2 regions of the Solibacillus isronensis genome follow, and region 1 is predicted to be linked to the other one. Evidence: riboswitches for the same ligand, from Rfam matches in the RefSeq annotation. Region 1 holds a riboswitch; the other holds the start of a gene.

Region 1 (13,716 bases):
CGGATCATCATTAATGCTGTCCATTCACCATGTGCGCCTGCTGCCGGCTGTAATGTTACTTCATCCATACCCGTAATTTCCTGAAGTGATGTCTGCAGATCATATAATAATTCCATTGCACCTTGTACTGTCGACTCATCCTGTAATGGGTGAACATGGGCAAAACCAGCGTAACGTGCAACTGTTTCATTGACTTTCGGATTGTACTTCATCGTACATGAACCAAGTGGATAGAACCCTGAATCCACACCATGGTTACGTTTTGAAAGTGCTGTATAGTGACGCATAATATCTAATTCTGCAACTTCCGGCAGTTCAGCCGCTTCTTGACGTACTAACTCTTTCGGCAGAAGTTCTTCTAAATCAAAATCAGGAACATCCAATGGCTCTAAGTTGTAGCCGACACGACCTGGTTTTGTAATTTCGAAAATGAGTGTTTGGTTTTCGTTATGCATTGTAAGCCCCCATTTCTGCAACTAATTGCTCGATTTCTTCTTTTGTACGGATTTCCGTAACAGCAATGAGTGCATGATTTTCTAATTCAGGATAAACACGACCTAAGTCAAAGCCGCCGATAATACCTTTTTCGATTAATGCTTTGTTTAGCTCTGTTACATTATATTTTGTATTTACTACGATTTCGTTGAAGTGAGCGCCTTGATAAGCAACTTCAAAACCAGCTGCTTCAAATGCATTTTTAGCAAAGCGTGTCTTCACGATATTTTGTTTCGCCATTTCCTGCATACCTTGCTTTCCAAGGGCTGTCATTGCTACTGAAGAAGCTAGTGCAAGCAATGCCTGGTTTGAACAAATATTGGATGTCGCTTTGTCACGACGGATGTGCTGCTCACGAGCTTGTAATGTTAATACATAACCACGACGTCCATCTTGGTCTACAGTTTCCCCAACAAGACGGCCTGGTACTTTACGCATTAATTTATTCGTTACCGCGAAATAACCACAGTGTGGACCACCGAAGCTTTCCGCAATTCCGAATACTTGTGCATCCCCAACTGTAATATCTGCGCCTAATTTTCCTGGTGGTGTTAAAACGCCAAGAGCTAACGGGTTCGCAGATACGATAAACAATCCTTTTGCGTCATGTGTAATGTCTGCAAGCGGCTGCAGGTTTTCAACTTGACCAAAGAAGTTCGGATATTGAACGATTACGCCGGCTGTTTGGTCATCGATCAGGCCTTTTAGTGCTTCGATGTCTGTTACACCGTCTTTTGTAGGAATTGTAACGACTTCTATTGATTGTCCTGTTGCATACATTTTCACAACATCTTGATACTCCGGATGTACAGTTCCTGAAACAAGTAACTTTCCGCGACGTGTATGACCTGCAGCAAGCATACCTGCTTCTGCCAATGCCGTACCGCCATCATACATAGAAGAGTTTGCAATATCCATGCCTGTCAGTTCTGCGATCATCGTTTGGAACTCAAAAATCGCTTGAAGTTCACCTTGTGAAATTTCCGGCTGATATGGCGTGTATGCTGTATAGAACTCCGAACGTGAAATAACATGATCAACAATTACCGGTTTATAGTGGTTGTATACACCTGCACCTAAAAACGATACATTGCTTGCTGTATCTTTATTTTTTGAAGCAAGTTGTGCCAGTTCCTTCATTAAAGCGGCTTCTGACTTGGCAGGTTTAATATTGTAGCTTCCTTGGAAGCGAACTTTCTCAGGAATATCCTCGAAAAGCTCATCAATTGTCGCAACCCCGATACGGTCTAACATTTCTTGTTTATCTTGTTCCGTCATTGGTAAATAACGATGTTTCATTGTTAACCCTCTTTTCAAAAGTTTTATCCCGTATTAACGGGTAGTAAGCTTGGTTCAACTACCAATCTAGGGGATGAAGACCCCCACTGATTGAAGTTTCATTTTATTTTGCACGCTTGTAAAATGGAGTTTCTACAACAACTGCTTTTGCTCTATTTTTTCGTACTTCAATTTCTAATTCAGTTCCAACTTCTGTGAATTTTGCGTCAATTAAAGCTAAGCCGATATTGCGCTTTGTCATTGGTGACTGAGTTCCTGTAGTTACAAAACCAATCTCTTCACCATCTTTAAATACTTTATAGCCATGGCGGGGAATACCTTTATCAATCATCTCGATGCCTACAGATTTACGTGTTAGGCCATTTTCTTTTTGGTCAATTAATGCTTGCTGACCGATAAATTGCGGATCCTTTGCCAATTTCACCGCAAAGCCAATTCCCGCTTCCAATGGTGAAATCTCTTTTGAAATCTCTTGGCCATATAATGGTAAGCAAGCTTCAAAGCGAAGTGTATCACGTGCTCCTAAACCGGCCGCTACTACACCTTTGTCTTTTCCTGCTTCCAAAATTTTGTTCCATAGATCGACAATCGCTGCTGGTGTCCCGTAAATTTCAAATCCGTCTTCACCTGTATAGCCAGAGCGAGAAACTAGAACCGAATGACCGCCTACATCCACATTGTCCTGGAATTTAAAATATTTAATTGCCGTTAAATCTGTTGCTGTTAATGTTTGCAGAACTTCCTGAGATAATGGTCCTTGCAATGCGATTTGAGCATAGTCATCTGACACATTTGTCACTTTGACATCCCCTTCGACATGCTGCTGTAACCATTCAAAGTCCTTTTCAATATTCGCTGCATTAACACATAGTAAATAACGGTTATCTTCCAAACGGTATGTCAGTAAATCGTCAACAACACCGCCATCTTCATAACATAGTGCACTGTATTGTGCGCCGCCAACTGCAATTTTAGAAATATCGTTGGAAAGCATCTTTTGTAGATAAACTAGTGCATCCGGACCTTCTACGATAATTTCCCCCATATGGGATACATCAAAAAGTCCTGCACGGTTACGAACCGCATCATGCTCCTCTTTAATCGAAGAAAATTGTACCGGTAATTCCCAGCCGCCAAAATCAACTGTTTTTCCACCATACTTTGCATATTCATCAAAAAGTGGTGTGCGCTTTAGCTTTAATTCATTTGTCATGTTCATTTCCTCCTTTAGTTATGTATGTTCATTTTGCTTTGTAAGGGGAAACAACATTACACCTATCAAAGTGTAAATCTATCTTTTTATTAGAATCATCAGAATATTAAAAGCCGATTTCTCCACAAAAAAAGACAGACGAATCCCCTTTACCGAGATTCTCTGTCCTTGCACCTGAAAGTTACACCCAAATTTGATCCACTATCACAATTTGGGCTTTCCCCGTTGGTGGCTGTTCGCAACAATAGCTGATTACAGCACTCTCCAGAGTTGCGTCCAATACGAGTCTTTTTGCCTGAGAGATTCATAGCATAGCTATTTGCTCCTTCGGCGACGTGACATCACGTTCTCTCCCCGTACCATCATCCGCGTTAGATTATTTACTTCATGTTATTGCTCTTCTTAGCAATATCCTAACATTGAATATAATGCAAACGCAATCTTTTTTTAATTTTATTCAAAATACGAACATTAAGTACAATTATCCAGTAATTATTCGCCTTTAAGACGTTTCACTTGAAAGCCGATGTACTCAACAATTTGTCTTAACGTTCTCCCGGCTGTCAGTACTTGTATATGGCCAGCTAGTCGATAATTCTTTCTGCGTTGGTGATACAGATTTTCCAATTCTTGCTCCGTTGATGATTGAACAATGGGACGGTTTTTGTCATTCCGAATACGCATATAAATATCTTCAAATTTTGCATCAAGAAAAAATACAAGCCCTGTCTGGCGCATAATTCTCCTGTTTTCTTCATTTACGGCTACCCCACCGCCTGTAGCGATAATGCATGCTTCATCACGAAAGTTCTTTAAAAATTCCGTCTCGATTTTTCGGAAGTGTGCTTCGCCGTATTTCTCGAAAATTTCAGGAATTGTCATACCCTGTTGTCGTACAATTTCATGATCCATATCGTAATACGGCATTTTCAAGAAAAAACTTAAACGTCTTCCAATCGCACTTTTTCCGCACCCCATAAATCCTACTAAATAAATTTTACGCATGCTGTTCACCTTCTTCTATTACGGACTACTTAATCAATTACGCCTCTACCTATTCTTTCGTTTCTATTTTGCTACTTAAACAGAAATATTTTTAGGTCAAACAAAATCGCATTATGCGACATTTTTTCGACTTTGCAAAAAGAAGTCGAACTTTAAGGTAAATTTAGTATATTTATCGTAGCACGAACGTAAATAGATTCCAATGAATTATATACTTTTATTTGCGCAAAATATGCATTTGTATAGAAAACAGCAGCTCCGGAAACTATGAACAATAAAAATACAGCCAGCAAAAATAATGCACCCTTCTCATTTTGGAGGCAATGGTAACACGAGGTCTCTTTCTCGCTTTGTTCCATTTTTCATCACTACCCTCATATTCACATCATTTTCATCCACCGCCAACTCCCATTTCTCAACAAAAGGCAGCATAATTTCATTTCCCCCTTTATTCGACCTTTTACGCAAATGCTGTTCCGATTTATCAAAAACAAACAAACGCTCCTCGGGGTCATTTGATATTTCCAGTTGCAGCATACCAGAGCTGAGCACCCTCCCAGATGCTGAATTCATATTGTATTGATGAAGATCATAAACGAACAATTCCCAGTTCACCTCATCTTTCATCATCTCAAGCTGTTGAAGATCCCGAACCCATATAAGGATAAGCAGGCTTATTGCGGTAAAAAGTACAAACACGCTTAACTGAAACAAGCTTTCCAGTAGTGTAAAACCCCGCTCATTAAATATTTGCCTCAATTTCATACACACAGTTCCTCTTCTTTTTCATTGTTGTCATAATGGACACATACTTGGTACCCATCGTAATTCCATTGAAACTGAACCCCGTCAATGTGTTGAACTCCGGCGGATTGTCCAAATCGTTTATATTTCATCGCTCCTATAAAAGCTACTTCTGCAGCATGAGCTTGTACTTTTTGTATAGCTATTTGCTGTTTCATATTAAATGTGAGCGGAATGATTGTCGACGAAAGGAAAAATAAGATGACGACTGCTAACAGTGTTTCTACAAGAGTTAGTCCTTCCTGGCTCATTAAAAACCTCCTTTTCCAAAATCCTGGCTTTGCCGATATTCACAGAGTATTGATGGCTTGTATTCTCAAAATGATATGTTAGCCGTCCAAAGGCCTGGACATTTCCTCTCGTATTAAATAACAGCCGGTTATGCGGAGTGGATAAATACATGTCAATTGGCCGCGCTATTCGCTGGTCGTAAATAATATTAGAAGTAGTCCAATCCATTACTTGTATTCGGTAACAGTTAATAATTTCAAAGCTATGGGACGTTCCGGTCTCAATGGATAACAATTGTGTCATGCGTATTAACATCTCATTTTGATTCATTACCTGTTTTTCTGTATAATCCATTAACGGCTTTTGTGAAAGTGAGAGGATTGTTGAATTGACGACCAAAAAGATAAAGAGAACAATGAGCATTTCCATTAATGTAAAACCTTTTTCATCCGTTAACAGTAATTTTACTTTCTCTTTCATCGTTACGTTTTGCTGTTCCCCGGTCCAATGACTTTACCATCCACTATTTTAATTTCCGTATTATCCGGACATTTTAAGTCCTTTTCTACAATATACCCCTCGTCAATTAAATCCGAGACCGAAGCTGGATATTCATTTTTGTTCAGTTTATATGCTTCGACTTGTCCTTGAAGCATGAGAATATAAGCATTACAACCTTTTTCATCGATTGATGCGAAGTGTTTTGAAACGTTGGGAATTGTAACCAATATTAAAATGGAGATGATTAATAAAACAACAAGCATCTCTACTAACGTAAATCCTTTTTCATTTTTCATCTGATCCACCTCTTCTTATATAAAATCAATGACATCATACATCGGAATTAAAATACTTAAATATGCAGCAATTACGCAAATGGCAATGATCACAAATAGCAGCGGCTGAATTATCGCCAAGATTTGTTCAATTACTTTCTGAAGCTTTTCATCCAAAAGCTCGCAATATAAAATAAGTTCCCGTCCTAACAAGCCGCTCGCCTCACCGTGGGCAATAAAATGTTCAAATTTCGGATAAAAGTAGCCGACGATTTCAACTGCACGCTCCAATGAATCGCCAATAAGAATGCGTTCTTGGAGTATACCTGCAATATACGCAATGTGCTTTTGGTGATGTTGGGATTTTAAATGATCGAATGCTTTTTGGAGCGAGAAGCCGGCTAATAATAGATTGCCTAAATGGCGGGCAAATTGTCTCGTCAGAAATAGGCGCCAAAAAAGACCGATTAACGGGAGCCTAAACAGTAGATGGAGCTGCAAATCAATTCGTTTCTTACGGATTTGATAAATAAAAAGGGAGAGGACAATACCGAGAGCAATACCAACTGCAATAATATAGTCTGGCATATGGAGGAAAAACTTCGACCACTGAATGCTGGCGGACGATCCACTTTGGACGCGGGATGTAATAACTGAAGACATATTCGGCAGAAAATACGTTCGAAAGGCTAAAAACAGTATTATTAAAAATGTAAATAAAATGAGCGGATACGACATCACTTTTATTAGTTTCATTTTCGCCTGCTGTTGAAAAACGAGCTGCTTTGCGACAAGACCAATCGCTTCACTTAACTTGCCCGTCACTTCTGCCAACTCAATTGACACTAAATATTGTTTATCAAGACAAAGCAGCTGAAAAACTTGAGTTGCACTGCCACCCCCGCGCAATATATTCGAAATTTCCTGTTGGACCGGTTCATAATGTTTTACATGATAAGGCAGCAGCATTTCGATACTGTGGGCAAATGTATAGCCTTCATTTAACAGTGTGGAGATTCGTTGGAGTAATGTAGGAAGCTCAGAGGACTTTATAATAGGTTTTTTAAACAAAGTAGCTGATGTTGCATTTTTAAGGAGTGGTATATTCATAGTAATCCTCATGAAGTTTTGCGATTTGACCTGCCAATGTTTGATCAAAAGGTAATGTAAATGATTTTTCTTGGATGATGGATTCAAAGGCAAGCTGTAATTGATCATCAGTTAAAAATTCAAAAATAGCTTTATAGCCGTTATCCTCTGTTTCGATTAGACGCTGAGAAACAACAGCTCTTAGCATCTGCCGCATTTCCTCAAATGAAACCGACAAGTCATGCAGACGGTAAATACAGTTCACCGTATCCTTTGCATGTATCGTCGAAATTACGAGGTGTCCGGAAAACGCCGCTTCTATTGCGACCTTTGCTGTTTCTCTGTCCCGAATCTCTCCGAGCATAATCACTTCGGGAGAATGTCTTAAAATTGCCTTTAGACCTGCTGAATACGTCATTCCGGCTCGCTCGTTCACTTGAATTTGCAAGAGCTGTTCTTGCCTGCTTTCCACTGGATCCTCCAAAGAAATGACATGTCGAGATAAATGCTTCGAACAATATTGGAGCAATGAATATAATGTTGTTGTTTTGCCCGATCCGGTCGCACCGCTAAGTAATAATAACCCACTCTCCAGTCTGGACAATCTATACAACTGTTCAACACTTTCCCGGAAGTGACATAATGTCTGTAACGGGACGGTGTAGTTCTGCCGTAATATTCGAACTGCTAAACTTTCTTTAAAGAAGCTGGAAGGTAACGTTGAAATCCTGAAGGCATACATGGACCGGTCGATAAATTTTTGGAAGGAACCACTTTGAGGCTTTCGCTTTTCACTAATATCAAGCGAAGAAAGAAATTTAAAATAGGAAATCATACGGGTAGCGAGCTCTGTAGGGAGTTCATCTTCCTTTTCAAAACGGCCGTATTTTCTCATTAACAGATCATAGCATCCTTCTCTAGGGAGTAAGTGGATGTCTGTAACATTAAGCTGTGTTGCCTTAGATAAAAGCTCCAAACAATTTTGTTCAATGATCGATAATTGTTTTATGGTAATCACCCCTTCATCAATTAGTTAGATGTGACTCCATTATAAATGGATTGTCCAGTATTTCATATAAAAACAGATAAAATTTCTTTTTAGTAGGAATTTTCTTTCAATATTAACAAATTTACTAATATTTCATGTAGAATAATATTAAAGTTAGTATATTTAAATTTTTACCGTATTGGGGGTTTACATATGATACATCCGATTAAAATTTCAAGTACTTTTGCAGATGAAACACGGTTTTCTATTTATGAATTTATGCTGCAGCAAAAGCAATTTTTATCCGTCCAGGATATTGCAGAACAATTTAAAATCCATTCCAATGTAGCACGTTTGCATCTAACTAAACTTGCAGAAATCGGCGCCATTTCCTCCGAACATTTAAAAACCGGAAAAGGCGGGCGACCTGGAAGAGTATATAAAGCAAAACAAGAAGGAATCAATTTAAGCATTCCTAGACGCGACACATCTTCATTAATTAAATGGTCACTTGAACTTATTCGCGAGCTTGGTGACGCAGCGTTGAGTAAAGCACAGGAAATCAGTTATCGCGATGGGAAACAATCGATACTTGAACAAATGAATTCAATTAAACGAAAATCTCCATTTACTTTTGACGAGAAATTGGCCATGTTAACTAAAAGCGCCACTTTAATCGGTTATATTCCGGAAGTAATTGAGCATAACCATTCCAAATCAATCATATTTTCGCTTTTCAACTGCCCCTTCCAAGAACAAATATCGAACTACGGAGAAATTGTTTGCCAGCTCCATGAATCCTATTTGTATGGACAAGTTGATACATTGTTTGACCGAAATGAAATTACGAAAATGGAAAGCATGGTAAGTGACTGTGACTTTTGTAAATACAAAATTTCCGTACACAATTAATGGAAAAAACATGCGTTTGTCACAACTCTTCCATATCTCCCAGTTTACATTATCCAGAAACTTGATTTATAATGAATGAGAGACTATTCTATTTTTTTAGAAAAGGAGGGATATTTCATGAGCAATATGTATAAAGTTATGGCATTCTGGACTGCTATTTTCGCCGTTATGTTCTACCTTGGTGGTATGAACGAGGTTTCGCTATTATTCGTAGGTAATACAGGTTTATTTTTATTATTAGGCTTCTTAAATCTTTCAGAACGCATGTACATGTACATTTTTGGCGCATACTTAACTGTTTTCTTCGCCGGTTTCACCTATTACACAACATTCATACACACTCCAGGTGGAGGACATTAAAAAACGACACGCTCTTTAATAGAGAGCGGTCGTTTTTTATTTACAAGCAAGTTAAAAGCCATTTAAAAACGGGTTGGAGTCCATTTCTGCAGCAGGTGTCGTGTAGTCACCATGCCCTGGATAAATAATTGTATCTTCCGGTAATGATAAAAGCTTGTCGTGAATCGATTTCAACAAGATATTCATCGAACCACCGATTAAATCAGTCCGTCCAATGCTTTGTTCGAATAATGTATCGCCTACAATCGCAAAAGCGTCATCTTTAAAAATAAAGGATACACTTCCCGGAGAATGCCCTGGTGTATGGGCTACCGTAAAGGTAAATGCACCGATTGTCATTTCCCCTTCTTTTCGTATAATATGTTCTCCTTCAGGCTTTTTCACGATATAATTTGGCAATTCCGCATATTTGCCGGAACCATTTTTCATCGGATCAGCAAGCCAGTCCACTTCTTTTTCATGGACATACAGCGGAATATTATATATTGCCCGTATCGCATCCACTCCACCGATATGATCAAAATGTGTATGGGTTAATAAAATAGCTAATGGGTTTAAGCCATTTTTACGTAATTCATTTACAATGCGTGCCCCTTCTTCACCTGGATCGAAAATTAAGCAGTCTTTTTCTTTATTGCTGACAATGTAGCAATTCGTTTGGATCGGTCCTAGACTATATTTTCTAACATTTAACATAAATCATCACCTCAGTTTCCATTATACATTTTTTCTATCGTTCTCATAGTGAAAGTTATCGTTCAAACAAACGCCACTTTTAGTTCTCGACAAACGATTTGGAAACCTTTACAATAAAAGAGGAATATTGTTGAGACATTTTTTGGAATGTCGAAAGGAGTGTCAATTTTTTATGAACTTATTAATGGTTATTTTTGGTCTAGTTGCAATTTTTGGCGTAATTGGCATATTCCAATCAATCAAAGAGAAAAACCTTTTAGCTGCTGCCTTCAACGCTTTAGCTGCTGGTGTTTTCGGTTGGTTCGTCATTATGACGGTATTAAATCAAGGCTATCCACCAACTCATTAATTGCAACCGAAAAACGTATTGCTTTAGAAGCAATACGTTTTTTATATGGACAAAAAAGCTGTTCCCGGATTTCTCCGGGACAGCTTTAATTTTTATAGTTCGTATCAATCAGCAAGTTCCCTGTTTCTGTATCATAGAAACGCAACAGGTCACCATTAATAATCTGATCCGAGTATTCTAGTTCTTGAGTTGCACGATCAATAAATGGCTGACATGCTTCCGTATCGATTGCTTCTCCCGTATCACGGTCGTAGCATACTTCACCTGCATACACATATTGATTTGTTACGAAGCGACCATCACGGAAAATAACGAAATCCTCATGTTCTTCCGAGAAAAGGTCAGCACCTAATTGCATATCTTTTGAAGTCTCAATACCTAACAGATGCAGTAATGTCGGACGAATATCCAACTGACCCGCTGCATTATCCATCACTTGTCCATCATTTGAACCAGGAATGTGGATATATAATGGGACAGCCTGTAAAAGCGCACTGTCATATGGTGTGATTTCTTCTTTATTTAAATATTTTGCCATTGCTTTATTATGATTTTCGGAAATTCCGTAGTGGTCTCCGTACATCACGATAATCGAATTTTCATATAAACCTTGTTCTTTTAAATCATCGAAGAATTCTTTCACCGATTCATCCAAATAGCGAACTGTTTGGAAATAGCGATTTAATGTTCCTGAATTTGAATCATATTCAGGTATCATTATATCTTCCGGGTCCAAATAGAACGGATAGTGGTTTGTTAAAGTAATTAGACGGCTGTAAAACGGCTGTGGCATTTCTTTCATTAATGCTGCAGATTGTTCAAAGAATGGAATATCCTTTAATCCCCAGTTTACAGATGTTTCTTCTGTAACATTGTATGATTCGAGATCATAGAACTGATCTAATTTAAATGATTTGTAAATCATATCACGGTTCCAGAATGATTTGTTGTTCGCATGCATAACATTTGTAAAATATCCATTTTCCCCTAAGCGCTCTGCAAAGGAGTTATACGTATTTTCACCATGTGTAAAGAATACTGCACCTCGACCTAAGCCATATAACGAGTTTTCAAAAATAAACTCAGAATCCGAAGTTTTTCCTAATCCAGTCTGGTGGTAAAAATCACTGAAGTAATACGTATCTTTATCGTTTGTCAATGAATTCAGGAACGGTGTTACTACTTCCCCATTCATTTCCTCATTAATAACAAATGACTGCAATGATTCCAGGGAAACTGCAATTACATTGCGGCCTTCATACTTGCCGAACATTTCAACATTAGGTTCCGCCTGGTTTGCGCGAACGTAGTTGCTCACTTCAACAAGCTCACTGCCATCTGCCAACGCACGCTGTGCAGACGATTTCGACTGAACATATACATCGTAAAGATGATAGTTATATGTTCCGATATTTTTCACTAACAATTCACGGTCAAATGCACGTGTCAATAATTGCGGACGCTCTGTTTCTGCTAAACCTAAGTTTAAAAATAAAATAGCTGCCGTCATAACAAAGTATGCTTTTCGCGCATCTTTACGTATTGGCAGTAACTGCTCTTCCACTTTCGGTAAAAGTTTCACAGCAATAATAATCAGTAATACATCAACAAAATAGAACAAATCCATCCAGCTGATGATTGCTGCAGCTGATGTACCTAACTCTCCAAAATTACTCGTTTGGAATAAAACAGGCAATGTTACAAAGTCATTGTAGAAACGGTAAAAGGCAACATTTCCGTATAATACTAAGGCCAGTAAAATACTACTGCCGACAATATAGCGATTTCGCGCTTTTTGTGATTTCAAGAATAATGACAATCCATAGAAGAATAATAAGAAACTTAATGGATTGATAAACAAAATTAACAATTGCATTGCATTTTCTATCTTCATATCAAAGCTAGTTTCATAAACAATTACAGTTTTAATCCAGGTTGCTATTACGGCAATCGCTAATATCGAATGTTTAGGCCATTTAAAATCTTTCATATCCTATACATCCTCTCTTTACATATTCGATTTTTTTTAAATACATTGTTTTATTTGTGTAAATTCCATTCAAACAAAATCTATGTTAAAGCTTTTCAAACAAATCCGCAACAATATTTCATTTAAACAGTTTACATTCATAAAATAGCACTATTATTTAGTACGTATTAAACTTGAAAAGGTTTCGTTAAATATGAAAACAGCGGTTTATTCCCGCTGTTTCACTTAGGGTATGTTCGTCAAAAAGTTTAAAACCCTGAGTAAACAAGCATACCTCTATACGATTCATACTATTATACGCTAAATTCCAGTTATTTTCCTGCTTTAAGTCTTTGCTCTTCCTGACGCAGGATTAACAAAGCCATCTGAAAATCTTTCGTATCAATAAATTTCGATTTATATAATTCCTTAATTTCATCTTCCATTAAGTATAAATCCCCAATACGGTCCTTTGTATAAATGTAAATGCCGTATTGTTTTAAGATGCCCAGCACATCCAACATTGACTTCATTCTCGTTCCTCCACCAATTATTCGCAGATAATGCGATTTTTGTCTGTAAGTAGTATATGTACCGGAAGATCATGTGATTCTCTCGGTATTTCGTTTAACAACTGCTCCTCAAATGCTAAGGATATCCGCATTCCATTAAAGCCAACTAAATAGCGGTCATAATAGCCCCCGCCAAATCCGATGCGGTAACCGTGATGATCGAAGACAACCCCCGGCACGACCATGACATCAATTCGTTCTTTTTCGACCAGTTCCGTTCTTTCTCGTATCGGTTCTAATATATTTTGATAAGCTCGTTCGGTTTCATCAAAACTGTTAATTTTGTAAAACTCCATCGAGCGATCTTTCGGATTACATTTCGGAACTGCAACATATTTATTTAATTTCCATAATTCTTCAATAATAAACGTCGTATCCACTTCCGGCTGATTTGATAAAGTAATTGCTATAATATTTGCTTTTTGAATAGATGGTTCCTGTAATAATTGCTGAGCGATTTCCAATGAACGTTCACGATATTCCTGATCGGTCATATTGGACAACTTTTCCTGCACTTTAATACGATAGTCTCTTTTCTCCAAACAAATCCCTACTTTCAATAAAGCTGTTTTAAGTTAAACATTACTATCATAAATCAAATTCGTTGAATCATCATAGTAAAATTTAATAGGATACCAAGTAAAAAGCCAAAACCAACGAGTGGTTTTGGCTAAATGAGCGATTATTACTTTGTTTCACGGTGAAGAGTGTACTTCTTCTCGCGAGAGCAATATTTTTTAAGTTCAAGACGCTCTGGATTGTTACGCTTGTTCTTTTTTGAAATGTAGTTACGTTCGCCGCAGTCTGTGCAAGCTAAAGTAATGTTTACGCGCATCATTAACCCTCCTACTCTAAATTAAGAATAAATTTATTTGAGCATGATTTATACGACTTACCTATTATAACACACTGTTTTAAAAAATCTAGTATGATTTCTTAATAAGTTTTACTATGTTAA
Region 2 (6,305 bases), 730 kb from region 1:
GCATTCATGTTCATTGAAGTGCCTGCTCCGCCCTGAATTGGATCTACAACGAACTGGTCATGTAATAGTCCTGAAATAATGTCATCTGATGCTTGTGCAATTGCATTGGCAATTACTGGATCCAATTTGCCGATAGCGGCATTTGCAAGTGCCGAACTTTTCTTTACGATGGCAAATGCACGAATTAATTCAGGGTGCATTGTCATTTTAGTAATCGGGAAATTTTCTAATGCACGAGTTGTTTGAACGCCGTAATAAACGTCCTTTGGAATTTCTAATGTGCCTAAAAAGTCTTTTTCAATACGTGTACTCATTTGTACAAACCCTCCAAGAGAATGGTGTAATAGTTGGATAAACAACTACATTATACGCCATATAATAATAAAAGCTTACTTGCTGAATTATTAGTTTATTTAACGTTCTCACGTAAGCTTAAATTAACCAATATTAACAAATATAATGAGTGAAATTTCGTAACTTTTTGATTTTCTATACGACTAATTAGGAAAGGGATAAAGGGATGAGGTGATTGTCGATGAAGAAATGGTTAAGTTATATGTTGGTCGTGGGAATGATCTTGCTCCTTGCAGCATGTAATACGAAAGAAAACGAAACATCAACCGATTCAACTGAACCTGTGCAGGAAGAAAATAATGAAAATAAAGTAGAATATGAATTACTGTTTCATTTAGATTCGATACCTCCTGAGGTCGGTACGAGTATTTCAATCGTGCAGGATGAAAAGCTTTATACTACTTGGGCCGATATTTTTGGTTTTGAGCCGGTTCCATCTGTCGATTTTGAAACAGAGGAAGTGCTGTTTGTCACAGGATATTCGGATGGCTGTGGAAGAGAAATTGAGAAAATCGAAAAAGATGAGGATCTTTTAGTCATTACCTTAAACTATCCGGAAGATATTCGCAGCGAGAAAGACATCGTCTGCACAGAAATTGCATTGGACAATACGTATGTTGTCAAAATGAAAAAGACTAACACCTCAAAAGGAAAGCTGATTGATATCAATCGAACAACATATGAAGAAGATTCAACGGTTCAGGAAAAATTGCAGTAAACGAATACAGTAATACGAGGGGCTACCAATTCCTCTATATGAATATTACACTGAAAATATCGAATTTTCGGTGTAATATTTTTTTGGTCATGAATTTTCTGCAAGAAGAAAACATTATGTTGGGAATAAGGTTAAATTGCTATTTACATAATAAACGGCTCCGATTGTCCATTGTAAGACGGTCAAAAAATTGGTAGTATGATTATCGTACAATAATAGTATTGAACGCGAACTATAGGAAACTGGAAGATGCCAGGGACCTATAGGCAACTAATTGCATACATATCAAGCGTTGATCGTCGTGGATAAAACTACTGACGGGAGCAGTTTCTGGAGAGAGCGCGATAATCCGCGTCGCCGAAGGGTTCACAATCTCAGGCAAAAGGACAGAAGAGTAATGAGAGACGCTTTTCTTTAACATAGGGTGTATGAACATCCATTGTTTAATGAAAAGCCCTCGATAGATGTCACAGATTTTTTTAAATCTGGGCGCGATTTTGCAGAGGCGAAATCGATTATTCTTAGACACAGGGACTGGCATATTATCAGTCCCTGTTTTTATTCCAGGAAAATTTACTTGATGGACCGCGATGAAGTACTTATTATTTTGCGCTGTGTAAACAGACAAAATACTTATCCTTTGGAGGAATCGTTTTGGAACAACAAGAATTAAAGCGCGATCTGAAAAATCGCCACGTTCAGTTAATTGCGATTGGAGGAACGATCGGAACGGGGTTGTTTTTAGGGTCAGGTAAAGCGATCTCACTTGCAGGACCTTCTATTATCTTTGCATACTTAATCGTTGGAACCGCACTATTTTTCGTCATGCGTGCACTTGGCGAATTGCTTTTATCAAAAGGCGGCTATGCATCTTTTACTGAGTTCGCCACTGAATACTTAGGGGACTGGGCAGGCTATATTACAGGCTGGACATACTGGTTTTGCTGGATTATGACGGCAATGGCAGATATTATCGCTGTCGGCATGTACACGCAGTACTGGTTTGATATCCCGCAATGGGTACCGGCTATCGCATGTTTAGTAGTTTTACTTATTTTGAATTTATTGACGGTCAAACTGTTCGGAGAGCTGGAGTTTTGGTTTGCGTTAATTAAGATCATCACAATTGTTGCGTTGATCGCAATAGGTATTGTATTGCTGATTATTGGCTTTGAAACAGATACAGGCAAGGTTGCTGTATCAAATTTATGGGAGCATGGCGGATTATTCCCGAATGGGGCATTTGGATTTTTAATGGCGTTCCAAATGGTTGTCTTTGCATTCGTTGGTGTTGAATTAGTAGGGGTAGCAGCTGCTGAAACGGCAAACCCGCAAAAGAATATCCCATCTGCAATTAATAAAATTCCCGTTCGTATTCTGCTGTTTTATGTAGGAGCATTATTCGTAATTTTAACAATCAACCCTTGGGATACATTAAGCGCGTCAAGCTCACCATTCGTTCAGGTTTTCGCATTGGTAGGTATTCCGATTGCAGCAGGTTTGATTAACTTTGTTGTGCTGACATCAGCTGCTTCTGCAGGAAATAGCGGAATGTTCTCAACGAGTCGTATGCTGTTCAGTTTAAGTAGTAATAAACAAGCACCAAAAGCTTACGGTAAATTAAACAAAAATGCGGTGCCGCAAAATGGTCTGTTATTTTCTGCGGTTGTAGTATCGATTGGTGCATTGCTTAGCTATTTCATGCCGGACGATGCATTTAGTATCGTCACAACAATTAGTGCGATTTGTTTTATTTGGGTTTGGAGCATTATTCTGATTTCGCATATTATTTACAAAAAGCGTCATCCGGAATTACATAGATCTTCAATTTTCAAAGCACCTTTAACACCATTTATCAACTATTTAATATTGGCCTTCTTCTTGTTTTTACTAATCATTATGGCCATTTCCGAGTCTACGAGAACTTCACTGCTGTTAACACCGTTATGGTTTATACTGCTGTTTGTTCTTTATAAGGTTCGTAAAAGATAATTAGGCAAATCCAACATGTTATAAAAAACGGAAAACACGCAAATTCAAAGATACCGAGGATTTGCGTGTTTTTCATATTGAAAATTATATGTTTATATTTAACTCCAGTACTGCAGAGCAAGTTGCTGTCCTTGCTGAATTTTTGCCCATTGTTCAGCTTCTGTAAGTTCATTGCCGCCATCGCAGGAAGCGAAACCGCATTGGTGTGAAATGAACAAACGGTCTTTGTCGATAATTTTAGAGGCTTCATCAAGCATTTTAATAATACGATCTTCATTATCTAAAGTATTAGTTTTAGAAGATAATAATCCTAATACAATTTCTACATTTGGTTTATCTTTGAAGACAGCCAGTGCTTCAATTGAACCAGCACGGTCATCATCCCACTCTAAGAAGAAGCGGTCATAATTTAGTTGCTTTAAGAAGAGGTTAGCAATTTTAATGTAAGAACCACCACCCATATTACGTGAGTCGTAGTTACCTCGGCAATTATGTGTCCACATTTTCAAGCCTAAACGATGGCCCACTTCAATAATTTGATTATTTATCCCAATAAATTCAGTTGCTAACGCTTGAACTTCTTCTTGATTAATTTGTTCGCCAGTAAATGGTGAATTCGGATTGTCGTCAGCAAAAAGTTGCCATAAGCAATCATCAAATTGTAAAATTTCACCACCAGCTGCTGCAAACTCTTCCACAAACTCTGTATAAGCTATTGCTAACGCTTGTTTTAATTCATCTTTTGTTTTATAAAATGCAGCTGGTCCGAAATTATCCGAAAAAGATAACTCACCTAAAATATGGGAAGGTGAGGGGATACATAGTTTTGTTTGGTGATCGCCAGCACTTTTTTTCAGTTTTTTGTAGATTTCGATAAAATGATGGTTTTTCCCGCTTAGTTCCCCCGTAATGCGTAAACCGATGTCTTTGCGTGTTTCATAGTGAGAGTTTCCATCGAAATCTTTGAAGAAATAACCATGATCTGCAATATAGCGATCGAATCCTTCAATACCCCAGGCAAAATCTAAATGCCATAATGATTTCGAATGCTCGCCATCTGTCACAACCGTAATGTTATTTTCGATTTCTTTTTTTACAACTTCTTGTATAGAAGCGAGTTCAACTTGTTCGTAGCCTTCAAAATCTTTATAAAAAGGGTATGTAATATCATCACGTTGTTCAATTTGTTTTTTATACGTTAATAATTCATTTTTTCTTAATAGACTGCCTACAATTTGAAATTTTTCACACATGTTCATTTCCTCCTTGGTAATTCAACTTTTTTAAGTTGGATTTATCATACCATCGTGGAGTGGGATATTTGAAACACGTAAAAAATATCAATCGGTATAGTTAAAAACTATAGCGAGAAGATATTTTTAGTTCATCTTTGATCGTTTCTTTTAAATAATTAATATAGATTGCAGCGAGTTTACTAGTAGTCACATGTTTATGGACGATATACCCGACTGTCATCGTCTCATCGACTTCCAGAGGGAGAGAGCAAATATTTTTATTCAATTCCTGACTAATGACTCCTGTTGAAATGGTATAGCCATTAAGCCCAATCAATAAATTGAAAAGTGTTGCACGGTCACTAACCTTAATATTTTTAGGGCGTGAAATGGTACTCAATATTTCCTCTGAAAAATAAAAGGAATTAAATTCGCCCTGTTCAAAAGATAAGCATGGATAGGCATGTAAATCCTCCAACGTAACGGATTTTTGATGTGCAAGCGGGTGTCCTATATGGATAAATACATGTGGCTTCGCTTCAAATAATGGATAGAACTCTAAATTGGCTTCCCTTAAAAATTTCCGAATGACCTTTTCGTTAAAATTGTTTAAGTATAAAATTCCTACTTCGCTTTGTAAATTCTTTACATTTTCTATAATCTCATATGTTCTTGTTTCACGAAGCGTAAATTCATATTCATCGCGATCATAATTTTCAAAGAGACGTACAAATGCACTCACAACGAAGGCATAGTGTTGTGAAGAAACGGAAAAATGCTGTTGTGATGGCTGAACGTTTGCATACCGGTTTTCCAAAAGTTCAGCTTGCTCGACAACTTGCCGCGCATAGCCCAAAAATTCTGTTCCTTCAGCGGTAATAGTTATCCCTTTACTTGTCCGTAAAAAAATAGTAATGCCTAACTCTTGTTCAAGCTCTTTTAATGCGTTCGAAAGGCTAGGCTGGCTAATGAATAAGTTTTGGGCTGCTTTACTAATTGACTGGTTTTTTGCTACTTCAATTACATATTTAAGTTGTTGTAATGTCATAATAAATCCCTTTCTTTCTTCTAGAAGTAGTGTAGCAAATAGTCCACTGGATCTGCAAAAAGAATTCCATAAACATAAAAGCTATCGTAATCGGAAATCACGATAGCCTTTGAAGAGGAAATCTCAACTATTATTATGTTAGCTCCTCTTTTGAAAACAATGGTTTGTTGTTTAACAGATGGAAATAGACGATACATGCGATGACAACACCGATTAGGGCGAAGATACTTGTTGTCAGTTGAATCGTGTAGATTTCCGCCAAAAATCCGATAATCAAGGTTAGAGTGATCTGCATCACACTTTCAATCAGTCCAAGTGAACTGCCGAACCGTCCCATCAATTCAGTCGGGATTGTCTGCTGGTAAAATGTCGCGTAGCCCGCATTGCTGAACGCCATAAACAATCCGAGCAAAATAAAGGCAGCGACCGCAATCATTAAATAAGGTGAAAAGTAAAATATAAAGTAAGAAAGTAACGTACATGTAAACCCGAGGCCGATGTATGAAACGAGTGACAGCTTCTTCACGAAGCGGGCTGCCAAATAGCCACCGACAATGGCACCGATTCCTGTGATTCCTACAATGATGCCATAAACCGAATCCGTCACTTCATGGAAATCTTTCAAAAAGGACATTTCCTGGGAATCAAGTGAAAAGCAAATCATCAATGCTGTTGAATATAAGACGAAAAATTGCAGGAGCGTTTTCCGTTGCGAGATAAATTTCCATACAGTAATAAAATCATCTCGGATAACAGCAAGTGTTAGTACAGTTGATTGAGTGGACGACTTGATTTCTTGATTCGGCAGCAAATACATCATGAATGCGCTAAACAAAAGCATAAACCCATTCACCCACATCGCAGTCGCGGTACTGCTCATGGCGATAATGGCACCACCTAAAGCAGGGCCGATCATAAAGCTCCCTGAACCGAGCATGCTGTTGATGGCATTAAAACG

What was found. Region 1 has a riboswitch for glycine ahead of gcvT (glycine cleavage system aminomethyltransferase GcvT). Riboswitches for the same ligand answer to the same signal wherever they lie in the genome.
Region 2: another riboswitch for glycine. It lies ahead of M3166_RS06105 (amino acid permease); the one in region 1 lies ahead of gcvT (glycine cleavage system aminomethyltransferase GcvT).

The regions. Positions count from the first base shown of each region.
Region 1 covers NZ_JAMBOC010000001.1:454,583-468,298, reverse strand. Annotated here, with positions in the region: gene gcvPB (aminomethyl-transferring glycine dehydrogenase subunit GcvPB) at 1-455, opposite strand, end outside; gene gcvPA (aminomethyl-transferring glycine dehydrogenase subunit GcvPA) at 448-1,794, opposite strand; gene gcvT (glycine cleavage system aminomethyltransferase GcvT) at 1,898-3,007, opposite strand; glycine riboswitch at 3,281-3,373, opposite strand; gene M3166_RS02270 (shikimate kinase) at 3,500-4,012, opposite strand; gene comGF (competence type IV pilus minor pilin ComGF) at 4,322-4,777, opposite strand; gene M3166_RS02260 (type II secretion system protein) at 4,774-5,067, opposite strand; gene M3166_RS19465 (prepilin-type N-terminal cleavage/methylation domain-containing protein) at 4,976-5,527, opposite strand; gene comGC (competence type IV pilus major pilin ComGC) at 5,530-5,844, opposite strand; gene comGB (competence type IV pilus assembly protein ComGB) at 5,860-6,933, opposite strand; gene comGA (competence type IV pilus ATPase ComGA) at 6,914-7,930, opposite strand; gene M3166_RS02240 (helix-turn-helix transcriptional regulator) at 8,114-8,812, shown strand; gene M3166_RS02235 (DUF2626 family protein) at 8,930-9,172, shown strand; gene M3166_RS02230 (MBL fold metallo-hydrolase) at 9,224-9,868, opposite strand; gene M3166_RS02225 (DUF2759 domain-containing protein) at 10,041-10,217, shown strand; gene M3166_RS02220 (LTA synthase family protein) at 10,303-12,207, opposite strand; gene M3166_RS02215 (YqgQ family protein) at 12,519-12,719, opposite strand; gene M3166_RS02210 (5-formyltetrahydrofolate cyclo-ligase) at 12,737-13,300, opposite strand; gene rpmG (50S ribosomal protein L33) at 13,444-13,593, opposite strand.
Region 2 covers NZ_JAMBOC010000001.1:1,187,800-1,194,104, reverse strand. Annotated here, with positions in the region: gene aspA (aspartate ammonia-lyase) at 1-314, opposite strand, end outside; gene M3166_RS06110 (dehydrogenase) at 536-1,072, shown strand; glycine riboswitch at 1,393-1,472, shown strand; gene M3166_RS06105 (amino acid permease) at 1,727-3,064, shown strand; gene M3166_RS06100 (cobalamin-independent methionine synthase II family protein) at 3,163-4,317, opposite strand; gene M3166_RS06095 (LysR family transcriptional regulator) at 4,418-5,347, opposite strand; gene M3166_RS06090 (MFS transporter) at 5,481-6,305, opposite strand, start outside.